2 regions of the Phytobacter sp. genome follow, and region 1 is predicted to be linked to the other one. Evidence: predicted binding sites of a transcription regulator. Region 1 holds the regulator's gene; the other holds the start of a gene.
The links. Region 1 encodes sigma-54, which starts transcription at its own class of promoters, with help from an activator protein. Its sites were predicted from a motif close to GTTGGCACANNTTTCGCTNT; they were not measured.
Positions count from the first base shown of each region.

Region 1 (10,017 bases):
AAAGCACCGGCGTATTTCACCTGCACATAGGGCAGCAACTCTTGATCGACCACATCACGTAAGTAATCCGGATTGGCGCGAATTTTTGGCTGTTCGTTTTTAAGGCGGTCAAAAGTCTTTTGCGCCGCTTCCTGCATTGCTTTATAGGGGTTAGTCTGCTCAGCCGCGCTGGCAAAACTCAACGGTGCAATCACCAGCATAGCAACCATTAATAGACGTTTAAACATGCGTCAATTCTCCTCGTTAATTCGTCGAACCAGCAGACGGTGCGCTGGGAGTATCTTCTTGCCTTTGCGGCTGCGCATCGCCAGAATTCTTATTGTCACTGCCTTTACTGCTGTAAAGGAATTGTCCGATAAGGTCTTCGAGAACCATAGCAGACTTGGTATCCTGGACGGTGCTACCTTCCTTAAGCATAGAAGTTCCCAGCTCAGGATCTTCAAAGCCAACATTCAGCGCCAGATATTGCTCACCCAATAGACCCGAAGTACGGATCGCTAATGAGCTGGTGTCAGGGATCTGGTTGTAACGTTCTTCGATATCCAGTGCAACGCGCGGCAGATAGGTCTTGGGATCAAGCTCAATATCCGCCACTCGCCCTACCACGACACCACCGATACGAACCGGCGAACGGGCTTTGAGGCCACCGATGTTATCGAAGGTTGCGTAAATACGGTAAGTAGGTTCTGTGCGCATCGACGCAACATCTGCCGCTTTCAGGCAAATGAAGAGTGCAGCCAGCAACGCCACTAATACAAAAATACCTACCCAAATTTCACTTTTTTTCGTTTGCATGAACTCAATTCCCAAACATCAATGCAGTGAGCACAAAATCAAGGCCAAGAACAGCCAATGAAGAGTGCACAACGGTACGTGTTGTCGCCCGGCTAATCCCGGCAGAAGTCGGGATCGCGTCGTAGCCATTGAACAGCGCAATCCAGGTTACAGTAACAGCGAACACAACACTTTTTATCAGACAGTTGATCAGGTCCAGACGCCAGTCGACGGCATCCTGCATCGCCGACCAGAAGAAGCCTGAGTCGATTCCTTTCCAGTTCACACCCACCAGCGAACCACCCCAAATCCCAACGGCGACAAAGATAATCGTCAGCAGCGGCAGCGAAATCACACCGGCCCAAAAGCGTGGAGCAATGACACGACGCAGTGGATCCACCGCCATCATCTCAAGGCTAGAAAGCTGCTCGGTGGCCCGCATCAAACCAATTTCAGCGGTCAACGCTGACCCAGCTCGGCCCGCATACAAGAGCGCGGCAACAACCGGCCCAAGTTCACGCAGAAGCGACAGCGCTACCAGCATACCCAGGCTGGTTTCCGCACTGTAAGTCGTGAGCACAAGATAGCCCTGCAGGCCCAGGACCATGCCAATAAACACGCCGGAAACAAGGATAATGAGCATCGACAGCACGCCCACATGGTAGAGCTGGCGTACCAGCAACGGCGCATGCTTACGGAATTCAGGCTTACCGACGATGGCGTTAAAGAGCATTAAACCCGCGCGGCCAAATGTCGAGATGGTTTTGATGCCACGGTGGCCCAAAGACGCCAGTGCTTGTAGCAGCATGAGTAACTTAACTCCCTGTCTCTAGTAAATCGGATTGATACTGACCGGCGGGATAACGAAATGGAACCGGGCCATCAGCAATACCATCCAGGAACTGACGCACACGAGGATCATTGTTCTCTTGCAGCCCCTGCGCGCTACCGTGCGCAACGATTTTTTTGTCCGCGACGATGTAGGCATAATCGGCAATGCTCAGGACTTCCGGAACATCGTGGGAAACCACAATACAGGTCACACCTAAAACGCTATTTAAATCAGAAATCAGTTTAACCAACACGCCCATGGTGATCGGATCCTGCCCCACAAAAGGTTCGTCGAACATGATCAAATCCGGCTCAAGCGCGATAGCGCGTGCCAAAGCGGCACGACGTGCCATACCGCCGGACAGCTCTGAAGGCATTAAATTGGCCGCGCCACGCAAACCTACGGCTTCAAGCTTCATCATCACCGTACTTTTGAGCAAAGGCTCCGGCAGACTGGTATGTTCACGCAATGGATAAGCCACGTTTTCGAACACATTCAAATCCGTAAAGAGCGCACCAGACTGAAACAACATGCTCATACGTTTACGTACGGTGAACAGACGTGAACGGCTCATCTCAGGGATATTTTCGCCGTCGAATAAAATCTCACCTTTGTCAGGGGGAATCTGCCCACCAATGAGGCGCAATAATGTTGTTTTGCCAATCCCTGACGGCCCCATAATCGCAGTAATCTTTCCACGTGGAACCGTCAACGAAATGTTGTCAAAGATGGGACGGTTACTCCGTGAAAAACTCACGCCATTAATCTCGACAAGATTTGCGATTGTCTGGCTCATTCTTTCTTCCTTATAGGCCCTGGCGGGTCCGGGCATGATGGCCGATAACATCAGGAACCCAACATTTTTACAGAATATTACCTGCTCGGGTTAGCGAAAGCTGGCATTTGTTTTACTTTTGAGCCGCATAAAGTCAAAATTAAGGCTTCTTTACGCCGCTCGACATTCCCGGTATTCCCCGGCAATCGCAGCCTGCAGACCGGCAGATTATACCTCAAGAAAGGACGTTAGATGCTTTTAGCGACGGCGCTATTAATAATTGGTTTACTTCTGGTGGTTTATAGCGCCGATCGTCTGGTGTTTGCAGCATCTATTCTGTGTCGAAATCTTGGTATTCCACCGCTGCTCATTGGCATGACAGTCGTTAGCATTGGTACCTCACTGCCTGAAATTATCGTCTCTGTCGCCGCCTCAATGCATGGGCAACTTGATTTGGCAATTGGAACGGCCATCGGTTCCAACATCACCAACATTCTTTTGATCCTGGGACTTGCCGCTTTCCTTCACCCTTTTACCGTTCATTCCGATATCCTGCGTCGCGAATTACCCCTAATGTTGGTGGCGAGCCTGCTGGCGGGCCTGGTGCTATACGACGGTCAGCTAACCTGGATTGACGGCATTTGCCTGCTATTGCTCGCCGTACTGTGGCTGATATTCATTGTTAAAATCGCGCGTCTGGCCGAACGCCAGGGCAACGACAGCCTCACGCGTGAACAACTTGCCGAACTGCCTCGAGGAGGAAGCCTGTCAGTCGCTTTCTTGTGGCTGGGCGTAGCGTTAATTATTATGCCGATGGCCACACGAATGGTGGTGGATAACGCTACCGTGATGGCGAACTACTTCGCGATGAGTGAATTAACTATCGGCCTGACGGTCATTGCTATTGGCACAGGCTTACCTGAACTAGCTACAGCGATTGCCGGGACACGTAAAGGCGAAGACGATATCGCGATCGGTAATATCATCGGATCAAATATTTTCAACATCACTCTGGTTCTGGGGCTACCCGCGTTGATTGCACCGGGTTCCTTTAACCCACTTGCCTTCTCTCGCGACTATGGCGTGATGTTACTGGTAAGCGTCATCTTTGCTTTTACCTGCTGGCGACGTAAGCAGCAGTCAGGCAGAGGACTGGGCGCGCTATTGTTAGGTGGCTTCTTCATATGGCTGGCGTTGCTGTACTGGATGACGCCACGTTTGATGGGATAAATGGAAAAACATTATGTCGCACATTGAACTGCAACCGGGTTTCAATTTTCAACAAGCAGGCCGGGACGTTCTTGATATTGAACGCGAAGGACTGGCGCATCTCGATCAATATATTAACGAGGACTTTGCGCAGGCCTGTGAGAAAATCTTCTACTGCAGCGGCAAAGTTATTGTTATGGGGATGGGCAAGTCTGGCCATATTGCTAAAAAAATGGCAGCCACCTTTGCCAGTACAGGAACTCCATCATTCTTCGTCCATCCCGGCGAAGCCGCACACGGCGACCTCGGCATGGTTGGTGCGCACGATGTGGTGATAGCGCTATCCAACTCCGGTGAATCCAACGAGATTCTGGCGTTGATCCCCGTTCTCAAGCGACTGAATGTTTTCCTGATTTGCATGACCAGCAAACCAGAAAGCAGCATGGGTCGTGCGGCCGATATTCATTTGTGCGTAAAAGTTCCCAGAGAGGCTTGCCCACTTGGCCTTGCGCCGACATCGAGCACAACAGCAGCCTTAGTGATGGGAGATGCGATTGCGGTTGCCTTGCTTAAAGCGCGCGGTTTTACTGCCGAAGATTTCGCACTTTCACATCCAGGAGGTGCCCTGGGACGCAAGCTTCTTCTGCGCGTAAACGATATTATGCACACGGGCAATGAGATCCCTCATGTCAGCAAGGATGCCACGTTGCGTGATGCTTTACTTGAAATTACACGTAAAAATTTGGGGCTGACGGTCATCTGTGATGATCTGATGAAAATTGAAGGTATTTTTACCGATGGCGATTTACGGCGCGTTTTCGACATGGGCGTCGATGTGCGCAATCTTGGTATCGCAGACGTTATGACCCCGGGTGGCATACGTGTTAGACCTGATATATTGGCTGTAGAAGCCCTGAATTTGATGCAATCCCGCCATATTACATCCGTCCTGGTTGCAGATGGCGACCAGTTGCTGGGTGTGGTACATATGCATGATTTGCTGCGCGCGGGCGTAGTATAAAAAAGGATGAGATAATGAGTAATGTTGGTGCGTCGCTTTCAACCTGCTATGGGTCGGTGAGCGCGCAAGTCATGGCAAAGGCAGAAAAGATCCGTCTATTAATACTTGATGTTGATGGCGTTTTGTCTGATGGCCTAATCTATATGGGTAATAATGGCGAAGAGCTGAAAGCGTTTAACGTTCGTGATGGATACGGTATTCGCTGCGCACTTACGTCAAACATTGAGGTCGCCATCATTACCGGGCGAAAAGCTAAACTGGTAGAAGACCGCTGTGACACTTTGGGAATTACGCACCTTTATCAGGGACAATCTGACAAGCTGCTGGCCTACCGTGAGCTTTTAACTAAGCTTGCCCTTAAGCCCGAACAAGTCGCCTATGTTGGTGACGATTTGATTGACTGGCCCGTGATGGCTGAGATTGGTTTGAGCGTGGCCGTTGCCGATGCGCACCCAGTGCTGATTCCCCGCGCGGACTATGTCACGCATATTGCCGGTGGGCGTGGGGCCGTTCGTGAAGTTTGCGATTTATTATTACTGGCGCAAGGTAAATTTGATGAGGCCAAAGGGCAATCGATATGAGTAAAACCAGACGTTGGGTCATCATTGTGCTGGCGCTGATCGTACTGGTACTGATTGGTGTAAACCTTGCAGACCGGGATCAAGCCGCCCCCGTAACCACGAATAGCAGCGACCCGACGTATAAAAGCGAGCACACAGATACGGTTGTCTATAGTCCTGAAGGTGCGCTGAACTACCGATTGATTGCTCAGCATGTGGAATATTTCTCCGCAGACGCGATCACATGGTTCACCCAACCCGTGCTGACGACGTTCGATAAAGATAAAATTCCGACATGGTCCATTAAGGCGGATAAAGCAAAGCTCACCAATGACAGAATGCTTTATCTTTACGGCCATGTTGAAGTCAATGCACTGACAGCAGACGCTCAACTACGAAAAATTACGACGGATAACGCCCAGATCAATCTGGTCACTCAGGATGTGACCTCTGACGATCAGGTAACGTTATACGGAACAACATTCAATTCCACCGGCCTGAAAATGCGCGGCAATTTACGCAGCAAAACCGCAGAGCTGATTGAAAAGGTTAGAAGCTCATATGAAATTCAAAACAAACAAACTCAGCCTTAATGTTGTCCTGGCCAGCGCACTTCTTGCTGCCAGCATCCCGGCATTTGCGGTAACTGGCGATACCGAGCAACCTATCCATATCGACTCTGATCAGCAGTCTTTGGATATGCAAGGCAATGTCGTTACCTTCACTGGTAATGTCGTTGTGACGCAAGGAACAATCAAAATCAATGCGGACAAAGTTGTCGTCACTCGCCCTGGTGGGCAACAGGGTAAAGAAGTCATTGACGGCTTTGGTAATCCAGCCACCTTCTACCAGTTGCAGGACAATGGTAAACCGGTGAAAGGACATGCCTCACAGATGCATTACGAACTGGAAAAAGATTTTGTGATCCTGACTGGCAATGCCTATCTGGAACAGCTTGATAGCAATATCAAAGGCGACAAAATCACCTATCTGGTTAAAGAGCAGAAAATGCAGGCGTTTAGTGAGAAAGGTAAACGTGTGACCACGGTTCTGGTACCGTCGCAACTGCAAGATAAGAGCAATACCCAGAACCCAGCCCCGGCGCAAAAAAAGAGTAACTAATTCGTTATGGCAACATTAACTGCAAAGAATCTCGCTAAGGCCTACAAAGGCCGTCGTGTCGTGGAAGACGTTAGCCTGACCGTCAATTCAGGTGAAATTGTTGGCCTGTTAGGCCCTAACGGCGCAGGGAAAACCACAACATTTTATATGGTTGTCGGTATTGTGCCGCGAGATGCAGGCAACATCATCATTGATGATGAAGATATCAGCCTGTTACCACTGCATGCTCGAGCACGCCGTGGCATTGGATACCTGCCTCAGGAAGCCTCCATTTTCCGTCGCCTTAGCGTCTTCGATAACCTAATGGCCGTTCTGCAAATTCGCGATGATCTGAGCGCTGAACAGCGAACAGACCGTGCGAATGAGCTGATGGAAGAGTTCCACATTGAACATCTTCGTGACAACCTGGGCCAGGCACTCTCCGGTGGTGAACGCCGCCGTGTAGAAATTGCCCGAGCATTAGCCGCTAACCCTAAATTTATCTTGCTTGATGAGCCGTTTGCAGGCGTCGATCCGATTTCCGTTATCGATATCAAACGTATCATTGAACATTTACGTGACAGCGGACTCGGTGTGTTGATTACCGACCATAACGTACGTGAAACGTTGGCGGTCTGTGAGCGCGCTTATATCGTGAGTCAGGGTCACTTAATTGCCCACGGTACTCCACAGCAAATCCTTGAAGACGAACACGTTAAGCGCGTATATCTTGGGGAAGACTTCAGACTCTGATAGGGTAGAGTTTATTGACGTGTTTAGTCGGAGAAGACTGCTCTGAATATGAAGCAAGGTTTGCAATTAAGGCTGAGCCAGCAGCTCGCCATGACGCCGCAGTTGCAGCAGGCTATTCGCCTGTTACAGCTGTCCACGTTGGAACTCCAGCAAGAACTCCAGCAAGCGCTGGAGAGTAACCCATTGCTGGAACAAACCGATCTTCATGAAGAAGTGGAAGCGCAGCAGTCCCAGGACAATGAGAACCTCGACACCGTAGACGCTCTTGAGCAAAAAGAGATGCCTGAGGAACTGCCGCTGGATGCCAGTTGGGATGAAATTTATACCGCAGGCACCCCCTCCGGCAGCAGCACCGATTATATCGACGACGAACTCCCTATTTATCAGGGCGAAACCACCCAGTCACTTCAGGATTACCTGATGTGGCAGGTTGAGTTAACGCCGTTCTCCGATACCGATCGGGCGATTGCCACCTCGATTGTGGATGCTGTAGACGATACCGGATACCTCACCGTCCCCCTGGAAGACATTCTGGAAAGCATGGGAGACGAAGAGATTGGGCTTGATGAAGTCGAAGCCGTGCTAAAGCGTATCCAGCGTTTCGATCCGGTAGGCGTTGCTGCAAAAGATCTGCGCGACTGCCTGCTGATCCAACTTTCTCAGTTCGCAAAAGAGACGCCCTGGCGTGAAGAGGCGCAGCTCATTATCAGCGATCATCTCGATCTACTTGCAAACCATGATTTCCGCACACTCATGCGCGTCACCCGTCTGAAAGAAGATGTGCTGAAAGAAGCGGTGAATCTGATCCAGTCGCTGGATCCTCGCCCGGGTCAATCGATCCAGACCGGCGAACCTGAGTATGTCATTCCTGATGTGCTGGTGCGCAAGCACAACGCCCGTTGGGTTGTTGAGCTGAATTCAGACAGTATCCCGCGTCTGCAAATTAACCAGCACTATGCTGCCATGTGCGGCGGAGCCCGTAACGATGCCGACAGCCAGTTTATTCGCAGTAATCTGCAGGACGCGAAGTGGCTGATTAAAAGCCTGGAAAGCCGTAACGACACGCTCTTACGCGTAAGCCGCTGTATTGTGGAGCAGCAGCAAGCCTTTTTCGAACAGGGAGAGGAGTTTATGAGACCGATGGTGCTGGCTGATATCGCCCAGGCCGTTGAGATGCATGAATCCACCATCTCTCGTGTCACCACTCAAAAATACCTTCACAGTCCGCGAGGCATTTTTGAGCTCAAGTATTTTTTCTCCAGCCACGTCAATACTGAAGGCGGTGGCGAAGCCTCGTCGACTGCTATACGTGCGCTGGTGAAAAAATTGATCGCCGCAGAAAACCCTGCGAAACCACTGAGTGACAGTAAACTGACGTCCATACTGTCCGATCAGGGGATTATGGTCGCGCGGCGAACCGTTGCAAAATATCGAGAGTCTTTATCCATTCCGCCGTCAAATCAGCGTAAACAGCTGGTCTGACCCAACCGATAAGGAAGACACTATGCAGCTTAACATCACAGGACAGAACGTCGAGATCACCGAGGCCCTGCGTGAATTTGTGAATGCCAAATTTGCGAAACTCGAACAATACTTCGAGAGGATTAATCAGGTCTATATTGTGTTGAAAGTGGAGAAAGTGACTCATACCTCGGATGCAACTTTGCATGTTAATGGTGGTGAAATTCACGCCAGTGCGGAAGGTCAGGATATGTATGCTGCTATCGACGGTTTAATTGATAAACTGGCGCGTCAACTGACGAAACATAAAGATAAACTGAAACAACACTAATTGTCCGGGCTGGCGTCTGGCGCGTACCACCCTACCGTAACCCGGTAGGGTGTTTGCACTGGCGACGCTTAGGTGAAATTATGATGAACAACGATTCCGCTCTACAATTGAGCAATGTCCTTAACCAGGAATGTACGCGTAGTGGTGTTCACTGCCAGAGCAAAAAACGTGCGCTGGAGATAATCAGTGAGCTCGCTGCAAAACAGCTAAGCCTGCCACCTCAGGTGGTTTTCGAGGCTATCCTTACGCGCGAGAAAATGGGCAGTACGGGCATTGGCAACGGGATAGCCATCCCGCACGGTAAACTCGAAGAAGATACCCTTCGGGCGGTCGGTGTGTTCGTGCAACTGGAAACACCGATTGCATTTGATGCTATTGATAACCAACCCGTCGATCTGCTGTTTGCTCTCCTGGTGCCAGCCGATCAAACCAAAACGCATTTGCATACCCTCTCGTTAGTGGCAAAACGTCTGGCGGATAAAACCATTTGTCGCCGCCTGCGCTCTGCACAAAGTGATGAAGAGCTGTACCAGATAATCACGCTGACAGAAGGCGAACAGGACGATGCGTAATGTATTAGTCGCCGTGTTATCCGGCGTTGCGAGGAGAAATGGCCCATGGTCCTGATGATCGTAAGTGGTCGTTCGGGTTCCGGTAAATCGGTCGCCCTGCGTGCACTGGAAGACATGGGATTTTACTGCGTTGATAACCTGCCGGTGGTACTGCTGCCTGAGCTGGCGAGAACGCTTGCCGACAGACAAACCTCTGCTGCCGTTAGTATTGACGTACGTAATATGCCAGAGTCGCCAGAAATCTTTGAGCAGGCCATGAACAACCTGCCGGATTATTTCTCGCCACAACTGCTGTTCCTGGACGCCGACCGCAACACCCTGATTCGTCGTTACAGCGACACGCGTCGCCTGCACCCGCTTTCCAGCAAAAACTTGTCTCTGGAAAGCGCCATCGATGAAGAGAGCAACCTGCTTGAACCGTTACGTTCTCGTGCCGACCTGATTGTCGACACGTCTGAAATGTCGGTGCATGAGCTGGCAGAAATGCTGCGTACCCGATTGCTCGGCAAACGCGAGCGCGAGTTGACCATGGTGTTCGAATCTTTCGGTTTCAAGCACGGTATTCCGATTGATGCCGATTACGTCTTTGACGTGCGCTTTTTGCCAAACCCGCACTGGGATCCCAAAC
Region 1 covers NZ_JCACPZ010000008.1:1,318,090-1,328,106, forward strand. Annotated here, with positions in the region: gene mlaC (phospholipid-binding protein MlaC) at 1-227, opposite strand, end outside; gene mlaD (outer membrane lipid asymmetry maintenance protein MlaD) at 244-795, opposite strand; gene mlaE (lipid asymmetry maintenance ABC transporter permease subunit MlaE) at 800-1,582, opposite strand; gene mlaF (phospholipid ABC transporter ATP-binding protein MlaF) at 1,590-2,402, opposite strand; gene AC5JPW_RS24175 (calcium/sodium antiporter) at 2,634-3,611, shown strand; gene kdsD (arabinose-5-phosphate isomerase KdsD) at 3,625-4,611, shown strand; gene kdsC (3-deoxy-manno-octulosonate-8-phosphatase KdsC) at 4,626-5,192, shown strand; gene lptC (LPS export ABC transporter periplasmic protein LptC) at 5,189-5,764, shown strand; gene lptA (lipopolysaccharide ABC transporter substrate-binding protein LptA) at 5,733-6,293, shown strand; gene lptB (LPS export ABC transporter ATP-binding protein) at 6,300-7,025, shown strand; gene rpoN (RNA polymerase factor sigma-54) at 7,074-8,507, shown strand; gene hpf (ribosome hibernation promoting factor) at 8,530-8,817, shown strand; gene ptsN (PTS IIA-like nitrogen regulatory protein PtsN) at 8,898-9,389, shown strand; gene rapZ (RNase adapter RapZ) at 9,435-10,017, shown strand, end outside.

Region 2 (10,017 bases), on a different contig from region 1:
CGTGGCGATGGCGCTGGCGCGCAACCCGGAGATCGTCTCAGCGATCAAAGCGGCGGATTACGACGTGGTCAGTCACGGCTGGCGCTGGATCCACTATCAGGATCTCGATATCCAGACCGAGCGCCAGCACATGCAGCAGGCGCTGGAGATCCTGACCACGCTGTTTGGCAAAACGCCGATCGGCTGGTACACCGGGCGCGACAGCCCGAATACCCGCAAGCTGGTGGTGGAGCAGGGGGGCCTGTTGTATGACAGTGACTACTACGGCGACGATCTGCCGTTCTGGACAATGGTCGATCGGAAGCCGCATCTGATCGTGCCCTACACGCTTGATGCCAATGATATGCGCTTTGCCACTGCGCAGGGCTTTAACACCGCCGAGCAGTTCTATACCTACCTGAAAGACAGTTTTGATGTGTTGTATGAAGAGGGGGAGATCGCGCCGAAGATGATGTCGATTGGTATGCACTGTCGCCTGTTGGGACGTCCAGGGCGCTTTAAGGCGTTGCAGCGTTTTCTTGATTACGTGCAGGGGCATGAAGGGGTATGGATCTGCCGCCGCCAGGAGATCGCCGAGCACTGGATGAAGACACACCCGTATACTCCAGAGTGAGTTTTTACCCTCTCCCTGAAAGGGAGAGGGAGCAAACCATCTACCTCACCCCATCAAACTCACATGTGCTGCCACAATTCGCCAGCCGTAAGGAAATTTCACCCAGGTTTGCATCTGGCGGCCAATCCGCTCGCTGTTCTCACGTGTAAATTCCGTGCTCGCCACCGCCATATCCTCTCCATAGGCCGTAATCGTGGTATGGCGCAGCAGCCTATCCAGCCCGGCTGATGGACGGGCATTGCGAAACTCGCGAATCGCCTCAATGCCGTACAAATTCTCCGTTGCGCCATAACGTACCGTGCGGGGATCGGACCAGAACAGCTCATCCAGCACCTCGACATCATTACTGATAAGCGCCTGCTCATAGCGGTAAAACGCGGCAGTGACCTCATTCAACACGGCGGGGCGATCGATATTTTCTCTGTTCATCATGCTTCCTGTGAGTAAAGAATACCTGTCTGCTCCAGTCGCCACGCGGCCTGTAAGCAGCGCGACTCCTGCCAGGGGGCGGCAATAATTTGGACACCAATCGGTAGCCCCGAGGCCGTCCTGACGGGCACGGTCACCACTGGCAGACCCAGAAACGATATTGGCTGGGTCAGCATGCCCATACTGGCTTTAACCGGAAGATCCGCATTGTTGATGCGCATTGTCTGGGCACCGATCGGCGTGGCACTGCAAGGCGTTGCGGGAGCCAGCAACAGATCGATCCCCTCAAACAGCGGCAAGGTTTTATCACGAAACCAGGCGCGAAAACGCTGGGCCTGAGTGTACCAGGCGGAAGGCGTCATGGCCCCTGCCAGTAAACGCTCGCGGGAGTTAAGCTCGAATGCTTGCGCATCGGTACGCAGTGCGGGCAGATAGTGGTTTCCCCCTTCGGCGGCAGACAGCAAAAAGGCAGCGCTGCGGGCCAGCTCGGCCTCCGGCAGAATCAACGACTGTTCAGCGCCCAGTGCCCGCGCCACGGCAGCGACAGCCTCACGGGCATCGTTGTCACACCAGGTGGAGAAATAGCCCTCCAGCACCGCACATCGTAGCGACCCGTTTGCGCTAAGTGCTGGCAACGTCATCGTGCTCGCATGTTCCGATTGCCAGCGGTCTTCAGCATCCTGCCCCTGCAGGGCGTCGTACACACAGGCCAGATCTTCCACGCTGCGTGCCAGCGGACCAATGTGATCCAGACTGGCGACAAACGGATGACTGCCGGAACGGGACAAGCGCCCAAAGGTTGGTTTTAGTCCCAACACGCCACACAAAGAGGCGGGAACGCGAATAGATCCGTTGGTATCCGTACCCAAGGCAAAATTGACCATCCCGGCGGCCACGGCAGCCGCCGATCCCCCGGACGATCCGCCCGCCACCCGTGAGGTATCTCGTGGGTTGCGCGTGGCACCATAATGGCTGTTTTCGGTGGTAAAACCGTAGGCGTAAGCATCCATATTCAGCGTCCCTGCCAGCATCGCCCCGGCCTGGCTCAACTGATGTAACGCAAAGGCATCTTTCACTGCGGGCGGCTGGGTGCTGAACAGTTTCGCCCCGGCAAGCGTGGTTACCCCTTCCACATCGAACAAATTCTTCACTGCATAAGGCACTCCGGCGAGGGGGGGCAGGGCATCACCGGAAGACAGATGTGCATCGATGCGAGCGGCTTCACTCAGCATTCGCGTGCCGGTGACGCCCGTAAAGGCATTAATCAGCGGGTTAGCCTGCTCAATGTGCGCCAGCGACTGTTGTGCCAGTTCGCCTGCGCTGAAGCTTTTCGCCCGCAATCCTTGCTGAATTTCCCGAATGGACAGATTCATAGTCGATATTCTCCCGCCCCTTCCTGACGCTGCGGCAGGGGAAAGGCCATCAGTGGTTCAGCCATCGCCGCAATACGGGTCAGTTGTATTTCCAGTTCAGCACGGCGGGCATCGTCCAGTGGCACAGCCAGTAGCTGCTCCATCAACCGGATATAGCCCGGCCAGTCAAAGGTATTGTCAGTCATGGTTGCTCCTTAAAAACCGGCTGCACTGCCGTTACTGCGTGGATCGAATGCCCCTTCGAGCATCCCGTTGGGGTGGCGCACTATCGCCCCTGCGTGCCCGGTGGCCTCGCTCAGACCCGGCAGCCACTCCACCTCATGCCCCAGGTCACGCAGAGCCTGGTAAGTTTCTGTACTGAATCCGCCTTCGAGTTTCAGGCTTTCAGAAGCCTGGCCCCAGGTGCGGCCTAACAGCCAGCGCGGGGCGCACACCGCCTGCTGTAAGGGCATGTTCTGCATCACATGGCGGGTAAAAATGGCGGCCTGGGTCTGCGGTTGCCCGTCCCCACCCATGGTGCCGTAGACCATCGTACGGCCATCTTTCAGGCGCGCAGCGGCGGGGTTGAGTGTGTGGAACGGCTGTTTGCCGGGCATTAACGCCAGCAGATGGTCCGGGTCGAGGCTAAAGGCGGCTCCCCGGTTTTGCAGGAGAACGCCGCTCTCCGGCAGCACCACACCGCTGCCAAATTCGTGATAAATGCTCTGAATAAACGACACTGCCAGCCCGTTTTTGTCCACCACGCCCATCCAGACGGTATCGCCGGGGCCTTTACCTTTGCCCCAGGGCGCAGCGCGGGATTCATCAATGCTGGCAGCCAGGGTTTCCAGTGGGGTTTGTTCCAGCAGACTCTGCACCGGGAGGGTGACATGACGAGGATCGGTAATGTAGCGATCGCGCAGGCCAAAGGCTTTTTTGGTGGCTTCTACAATGCGGTGGATGGTCTGCACTTCGCTGGCCTGCGCCATCTCCAGATGGTCTGTGATGCCGAGGATCGCCAGAGAGACCAGCCCCTGGGTCGGCGGCGTCATGTTGAACACCTCGCCCTGACTGTGTGCCAGGCGCAGCGGTACCCGGCGATGGGCGCGATGAGACGCTAAATCGCTGGCGGTCAGCGGCAGGCCGAGGGTCTGCATCTCAGCAGCCATCAACTCTGCCAGCGGACCGCGATAAAAACTGTCCAGCCCATCGGTGGCGAGGCGTGTCAGGGTACGAGCCAGACGCGGCTGACAAAAACGGCTGCCCGCCTGAGGCACGTTGTCTTCCACCAGAAAGGTCTCCGCGAAGCCGGGAACATCGACCAATTCCGGGTATTTGCTTTGGGTGGCGCAGGCCTGAGACTGAGTGACCGGAATTCCGTCGCTGGCGTAACGAATGGCATCTGCCAGCAGGCGCGAGAGCGGTAACTGCCCGCCGCCGAGGGTGGCAGAAAATTTTAGCGCCTCATCCCAGCCACTGAGCGTGCCCGGTACGGTGAGGGCGGCAAGCGTACCACGATGGGGGATCTGCGTATGCCCGGCGTAAAAATCCAGTGTGGCCTTCTGTCCGGCAGCACCGCTGGCATCGATGGCCAGCGGTTCTCCCTCCGCAGGCACAATCAGCCAGAATCCGTCGCCGCCAATCCCGTTCATATGGGGGTAAACCACCGCAATGGTGGAGGCAGCAGCAACCATCGCTTCAATGGCGTTACCGCCGTGGCGCAGTACCGACAATGCCGACTCGCTGGCAAGGTGGTGGGGCGTTACGGCCATACCGGAGGGGGCCATATTACTTTGCATCGTCACGCTCTCTTTTTCGGTGTAGTCAGAGAGCTAAGCAAGAGCTGTTCCAGATTGACGATAAGCGTTTCAGTGTGTCAGCTTAGAGTGAAACGAAAGTTGCAGGAGGGCCTATGCAGCAGTTAGATACGCGCTTGCGTGAGTGTTACAGTGAATTATCCCCGCAGGAACAACGGGTTGCTTCATTCATTATGGATCATTTCGACGATCTGGTGAGTTATAACAGCGCTGAACTGGCGCGCCTGAGCGGCGTGTCGAAGGCCACCGTCAGCCGTTTGTTTAAGCGCCTGGGTTATGATCGTTTCAAGGAGATGCGCGACGAGCTGCGTACGCTTCGCCAGAGTGGAATGCCGCTTACCGAAAACCGCGACGCGGTACAGGGCAACACGTTGCTGGCACGCCATTACAAGCAGGAGATGGCTAACCTGACTCAGTGGGTGAATGCGCTGGATGCCGTACAATTTGGTGAGGTGGTGCAGGCACTGGGCGAGGCGCGGCGGGTATTTATTCTGGGCCTGCGTAACAGCGCACCTGTGGCACTGCACCTGCGCCAGCAGCTCATGCAAAGCCGGGGGCAGGTGTATGTGATGCCGCAGCCGGGACAGACGCTGGCGGAGGAGTTGGTGGATATCACCCCGGCGGACGTGGTGGTGGTGGTGGCATTTCGTCGTCGCCCACGGGTGATCCGCCCGGTGCTTGAGTCTCTGCAAAAGCAGGGCGTTCCGGTCGTTGCTATCAGTGAGCCGCAGGCCGCGGGCATTGCGACCCTGAGTCGCTGGCATCTGGGCGTGCCGCTCGATAGCGTCTCGGCGTTTGACAGCTATAGCGGGGCAATGAGCCTGGTGAATCTGCTGGCGAATGCGTTGCTACATAACGCGTTGACCGAGGGCCGCCAGCGTATTCATCAGATAGCGTCGTTGTACGCAGAGCTGGATGAACTGGAACAGCGCTAGCGCACCTTAATGGTGCTCTTGCACTCTTGTGGTGATCACTGGTGGCGCAAAATATGTGGCGTAATAAGTACGAAAAAAGAGCAATTTCCTCTGGCTGCCGTGCTGGCATCAGCCATGAGCGTGTGGCACATTAGTTGCAGAAAATATACTAACGAATCTTTTGTTTCACAAATATCGCTTTTGTCTACCACAGGACACGCCCATGTTTGATGCTCAGCAATGTTTGCAAATTAATCCGCCACACCGCCTGCTGATGGGGCCTGGTCCCATTAATGCCGACCCGCGCGTCCTGCGTGCTATGGCGAGCCAACTGGTGGGGCAGTATGACCCGGTGATGACCGGCTACATGAATGAAGTGATGTCCCTCTACCGGGGCGTGTTTCGCACCGAAAACCACTGGACCATGCTGGTGGATGGCACCTCCCGCGCCGGGATCGAGGCCGTGCTGGTCTCTGCTATTCGTCCGGGTGACAAAGTTCTGGTGCCGGTGTTTGGTCGTTTCGGGCATCTGTTGTGCGAAATCGCCCGCCGTTGCCGCGCCGAAGTGCATACCATTGAAGTACCTTGGGGTGAAGTTTTTACCCCGGATCAGATTGAAGATGCCATCAAGCGGGTGAAACCGCGCCTGCTGCTTACCGTACAGGGCGACACCTCCACGACGTTGTTACAACCGCTGGAGCAACTCGGTGAGATTTGCCGCCGTCACGGCGTGCTGTTTTATACCGATGCCACCGCGTCACTGGGCGGCAACGTGCTGGAAACCGACGCCTGGGGGCTGGATGCCGTTTCCGCCGGGTTGCAAAAATGCCTCGGTGGCCCCTCCGGTAGTTCCCCCATCACCCTCAGTCCACAAATGGAAGAGGTCATTCGCGCGCGTAAATGCGTGGAGCAGGGGATCCGTACCGACACCCACCACGATGGCGATGACGAGATGATCTACTCCAACTATTTCGATCTTGGCATGGTGATGGACTACTGGGGGCCGGAGCGCCTGAACCACCATACTGAAGCCACCAGCATGCTGTTTGCTGCCCGTGAATGCGCCCGCATTATGCTTGAAGAGGGGATGGATGCGCTGATTGCACGTCATGAGCTGCACGGTCGCGCCATGCTGGCGGGCATCCAGGGCATGGGGCTGGACGTGTTCGGTGACATTCGCCACAAAATGAATAACGTGCTCGGCGTGGTGATCCCGTCTGTTGTTCACGGCGAAGAGGTACGTAAGCGCCTGCTGGATGATTTCCATATCGAGATCGGCACCTCCTTTGGCCCACTGCAGGGCAAAATCTGGCGTATCGGCACTATGGGCTATAACGCCCGTAAAGACTGCGTGCTGCAAACCCTGACCGCGCTGGAAGCGGTGCTCAATCGGCTTGGTTTCCGTACCGTACAGGGTGAAGGGATGCAGGCGGCGTGGAACGTCTATGAAGGGGCGGTGTGATGATGACGGCCGATGAGGCTGATCGCGCCGCACGCCGGGTGATGGCGCGTTGCGATGCGCTGGCGCAGATCAGTGAAACACCGGGTCAACTGACCCGGGTGTACCTCTCCCCGGAGCACATGCGTGCCAACGTGCTGGTTGCTCAATGGATGCAGGAAGCCGGTATGCTCACCTGGCAGGATGCGGTAGGCAATATCTGCGGTCGCTATGAAGCCGCCCGTGAGGGGGCTCCGGCAGTGCTGCTGGGGTCGCACCTCGATACCGTGCGGGATGCCGGGCGTTACGACGGCATGCTCGGCGTACTGACCGCCATCGAAGTGGTCGACAGTTTGCATCGTCAGGGGCTACAAGGTGACCAGGCGGTGGAAATCGTCGGTTTTGCCGATGAAGAAGGCACGCGTTTTAACATTACTCTGTTGGGGAGTCGTGGGTTAACCGGCAGCTGGCCTTCAGACTGGCTGGAGTGTGAAGATGCGCAGGGTGTGAGCGTGGCGCAGGCGATGGTGAATGTGGGGCTGGACCCGGCACGGCTTGCGCTGGCTGAGCGAAAAAAAGCGGACTTCTCTGCCTATCTTGAGCTGCACATTGAACAGGGGCCGGTACTGGAACAGGCCGATTTACCCCTCGGCGTGGTTACTGCTATCAACGGTGCGCGCAGGCTGACCTGTCGCTTTACCGGAGAGGCCGGGCATGCGGGTACGGTACCAATGAGCCATCGTCGGGATGCCCTGACCGCCGCAGCGCAGTGGATAACCTTCGTGGAACAACAGACGCATAAGTCAGGCCCTGAGCAGGTGGCGACCGTCGGGACACTGCAGTGTGAGCCGGGGGCGGTGAACGTGATTCCGGGCTCGGTGACACTGACGCTGGATATCCGCAGTCCCAATGATGAACAGCGCGAAGCGTTGCTGACAACGTTGCTGGATGAAGCCGGGCGCATTGCTGCTGAGCGCGGGCTGTCATTCAGCCATGATATTTTCTACTCGATTGCGGCGACACCCTGTGATGCAGCATTGCGCGATGTGCTGGCTGACGCGGTCAGCGAAGTACAGGGCAGGGCGCTGTTGCTGCCAAGCGGCGCCGGTCATGATGCCATTGCGATTGCTGAACGCTGGCCGTCGGCGATGCTGTTTGTGCGCTGCGACAGGGGGATCAGTCATCACCCGGCTGAAAGCGTGCTGGCGGAGGATGTGGCGCAGGCGCTGCGGGCGTACAGTGCAGCGCTCCGCAAGCTGATTTAGTAGGGTGCGGTTCCCCTCACCTCAGACCGCTCAAAACGGTTCCCTCGCCCTTTTGGGGAGAGGGTTAGGGTGAGGGGAACAGTCTGGAACAGCGTTAAACACTCAATCCAATGTAAACGGATCGGCGTCCTGCCAGGCGGGGAACTTCTCGCGATACTCTTTTAGCGCGGTCAGCGACAGCTCTGCATCAATGCGCGTGGCCTGATGCGGCTCGGCCGTCGCAATCACTTCACCCTGCGGGTTAATCACCCGGCTGTCACCGCGATAATGATGGCCATTACCATCGGTACCGACGCGGTTACACCCTGCCACATAGGCCAGGTTTTCAATTGCACGCGCCACCAGCAGCGACTGCCAGTGCAGCGAACGCGGTGCAGGCCAGTTCGCCACATACAGCGCCAGATCGTAATCATCGCGGTTACGTGACCAGACCGGGAAGCGCAGGTCGTAACAGACCAGCGGCAAAATTCGCCAGCCGCGCCATTCAAACACCACGCGCTCGTGACCTGCTTCGTAGTGATGATGTTCATCGGCCATGCGGAACAGATGGCGTTTATCGTAGAAATGGACCTGCCCTTCCGGCTCAACCAGCAGGAAGCGGTTGACCGGGCCGCGTTCGGTTTGCAGCGCAGCACTGCCCGCAATCAACGCGTTCGTCTGTTTGGCTTTGCTCTGCATCCAGGCCACCACATCTTGCTGGGGCAGCGACTGCTTTGCCGCTTCCATGGCAAAGCCAGTGGTGAACATTTCCGGCAGGATGATGACATCACGCCCGGTAACCTCTTCCAGTTGACGGTCGAAGTGGCGCAAGTTCGCTGGGCCGTCCATCCAGACCAGCGGTTGTTGTAGCAGCGTTAATTTTAAACCCGGCACGATTAAGCTCTCCTGAAACAGCATTTTTACACTGTAGCACGAGAAAAAGAGATGTTGTGGGAATAAAAAGCCCCGCACGAGGCGGGGCAAGGTCTCCCGAAGTGTGCGTTACGCGGCTTGCGGCTTACGCACTTTTTCTGCTGGCTTTACCGGCTGTGTCGCCAGTTCCTCCGGCTCGAAATCATCCACATTGATGCTACGCAGGCGGCTGATTTCGGCTTTATGCAGAATGTCGGCTTCGTCCTGATTAATGAGCCCGCCCGCCAGCGCTTCTTTCGCCAGTTCGTCCAGGCGTGTAAACGGCAGGTTTTTACCCAGCTCTTTACAAATGCGCTGATGAATCGGGTCGGCGGCGATCACATCCAGCAGCGCCTCTTCCAGCAGGCCAACCGGGTTATGTTCGCTCGGCGTCAGATACTGACCACGACCAATACGTGAACGAGTAGCACACGGCGTTTGCAGAATTTTCGCCACCTGATGGTCCAGGTTATCAGACGGGGCAAAGTAGTGACGCCCGGTCGGGAAAATCACCACCCGCAGCAGGCCTGCTACGATGCGGTTCGGGAAGTTCACCAGCAGGTCGTCCATTGCCTGTTCTGCTTTGTAGAGCGCATCCTGCACGCCCCAGTGCACCAGTGGCAGGTCCATCTCATTGCGGCCTTCATCGTCATAGCGTTTCAGCACTGCGGAGGCGAGGAAGGTCTGACTCAGAATGTCGCCCAGGCGCGCTGAGATACGTTCGCGACGCTTCAGGCTACCGCCCAGTACCGCCATCGATACATCTGACAGCAGCGCAAGGTTCGCACTCAGGCGGTTCAGGTGCTGGTAGTAGCGTTTGGTGGCGTCGTTCGTTGGTGTCGCGCTGGTCAGCCCGTGAGTCAGGCCAAGCCAGAAGCTGCGCATTTTATTGCTGCCGACGTGACCGATATGTTTGAACAATAGTTTGTCGAAAGCATCTGCATCATTGTTCTGCGCGGCAGCCATCTCCTCGAGCACATACGGATGGCAACGGATCGCCCCCTGGCCGAAGATCATCATGCTGCGGGTCAGGATGTTGGCCCCTTCAACGGTGATGGCAATTGGCGAACCCTGATACGCACGGGCGAGGAAGTTGCTGTCGCCGAGCATAATGCCTTTACCGCCTGCGATATCCATCGCGTCGATGATGGACTGCTGCCCACGGTGGGTACAGTGGTATTTCACGATTGCGGAGAGCACGGCAGGTTTTTCACCCAGCATGATGCCGTAGGTGATCAGTGCCGCAGCAGCGTCCATCACATAGGCGTTACCGCCGATACGTGCCAGTGGCTCTTCAA
Region 2 covers NZ_JCACPZ010000004.1:1,355,604-1,365,620, reverse strand. Annotated here, with positions in the region: gene puuE (allantoinase PuuE) at 1-613, shown strand, start outside; gene hpxZ (oxalurate catabolism protein HpxZ) at 659-1,045, opposite strand; gene AC5JPW_RS10425 (AtzE family amidohydrolase) at 1,042-2,415, opposite strand; gene hpxX (oxalurate catabolism protein HpxX) at 2,412-2,600, opposite strand; gene AC5JPW_RS10415 (gamma-glutamyltransferase family protein) at 2,610-4,193, opposite strand; gene AC5JPW_RS10410 (MurR/RpiR family transcriptional regulator) at 4,307-5,146, shown strand; gene AC5JPW_RS10405 (pyridoxal-phosphate-dependent aminotransferase family protein) at 5,349-6,587, shown strand; gene hpxK (allantoate amidohydrolase) at 6,587-7,828, shown strand; gene AC5JPW_RS10395 (amidohydrolase) at 7,931-8,701, opposite strand; gene fadE (acyl-CoA dehydrogenase FadE) at 8,810-10,017, opposite strand, start outside.
Region 2: AC5JPW_RS10415 (gamma-glutamyltransferase family protein) is a predicted target of sigma-54. The motif match lies at 4,228-4,247, and genes of this name have one in related genera.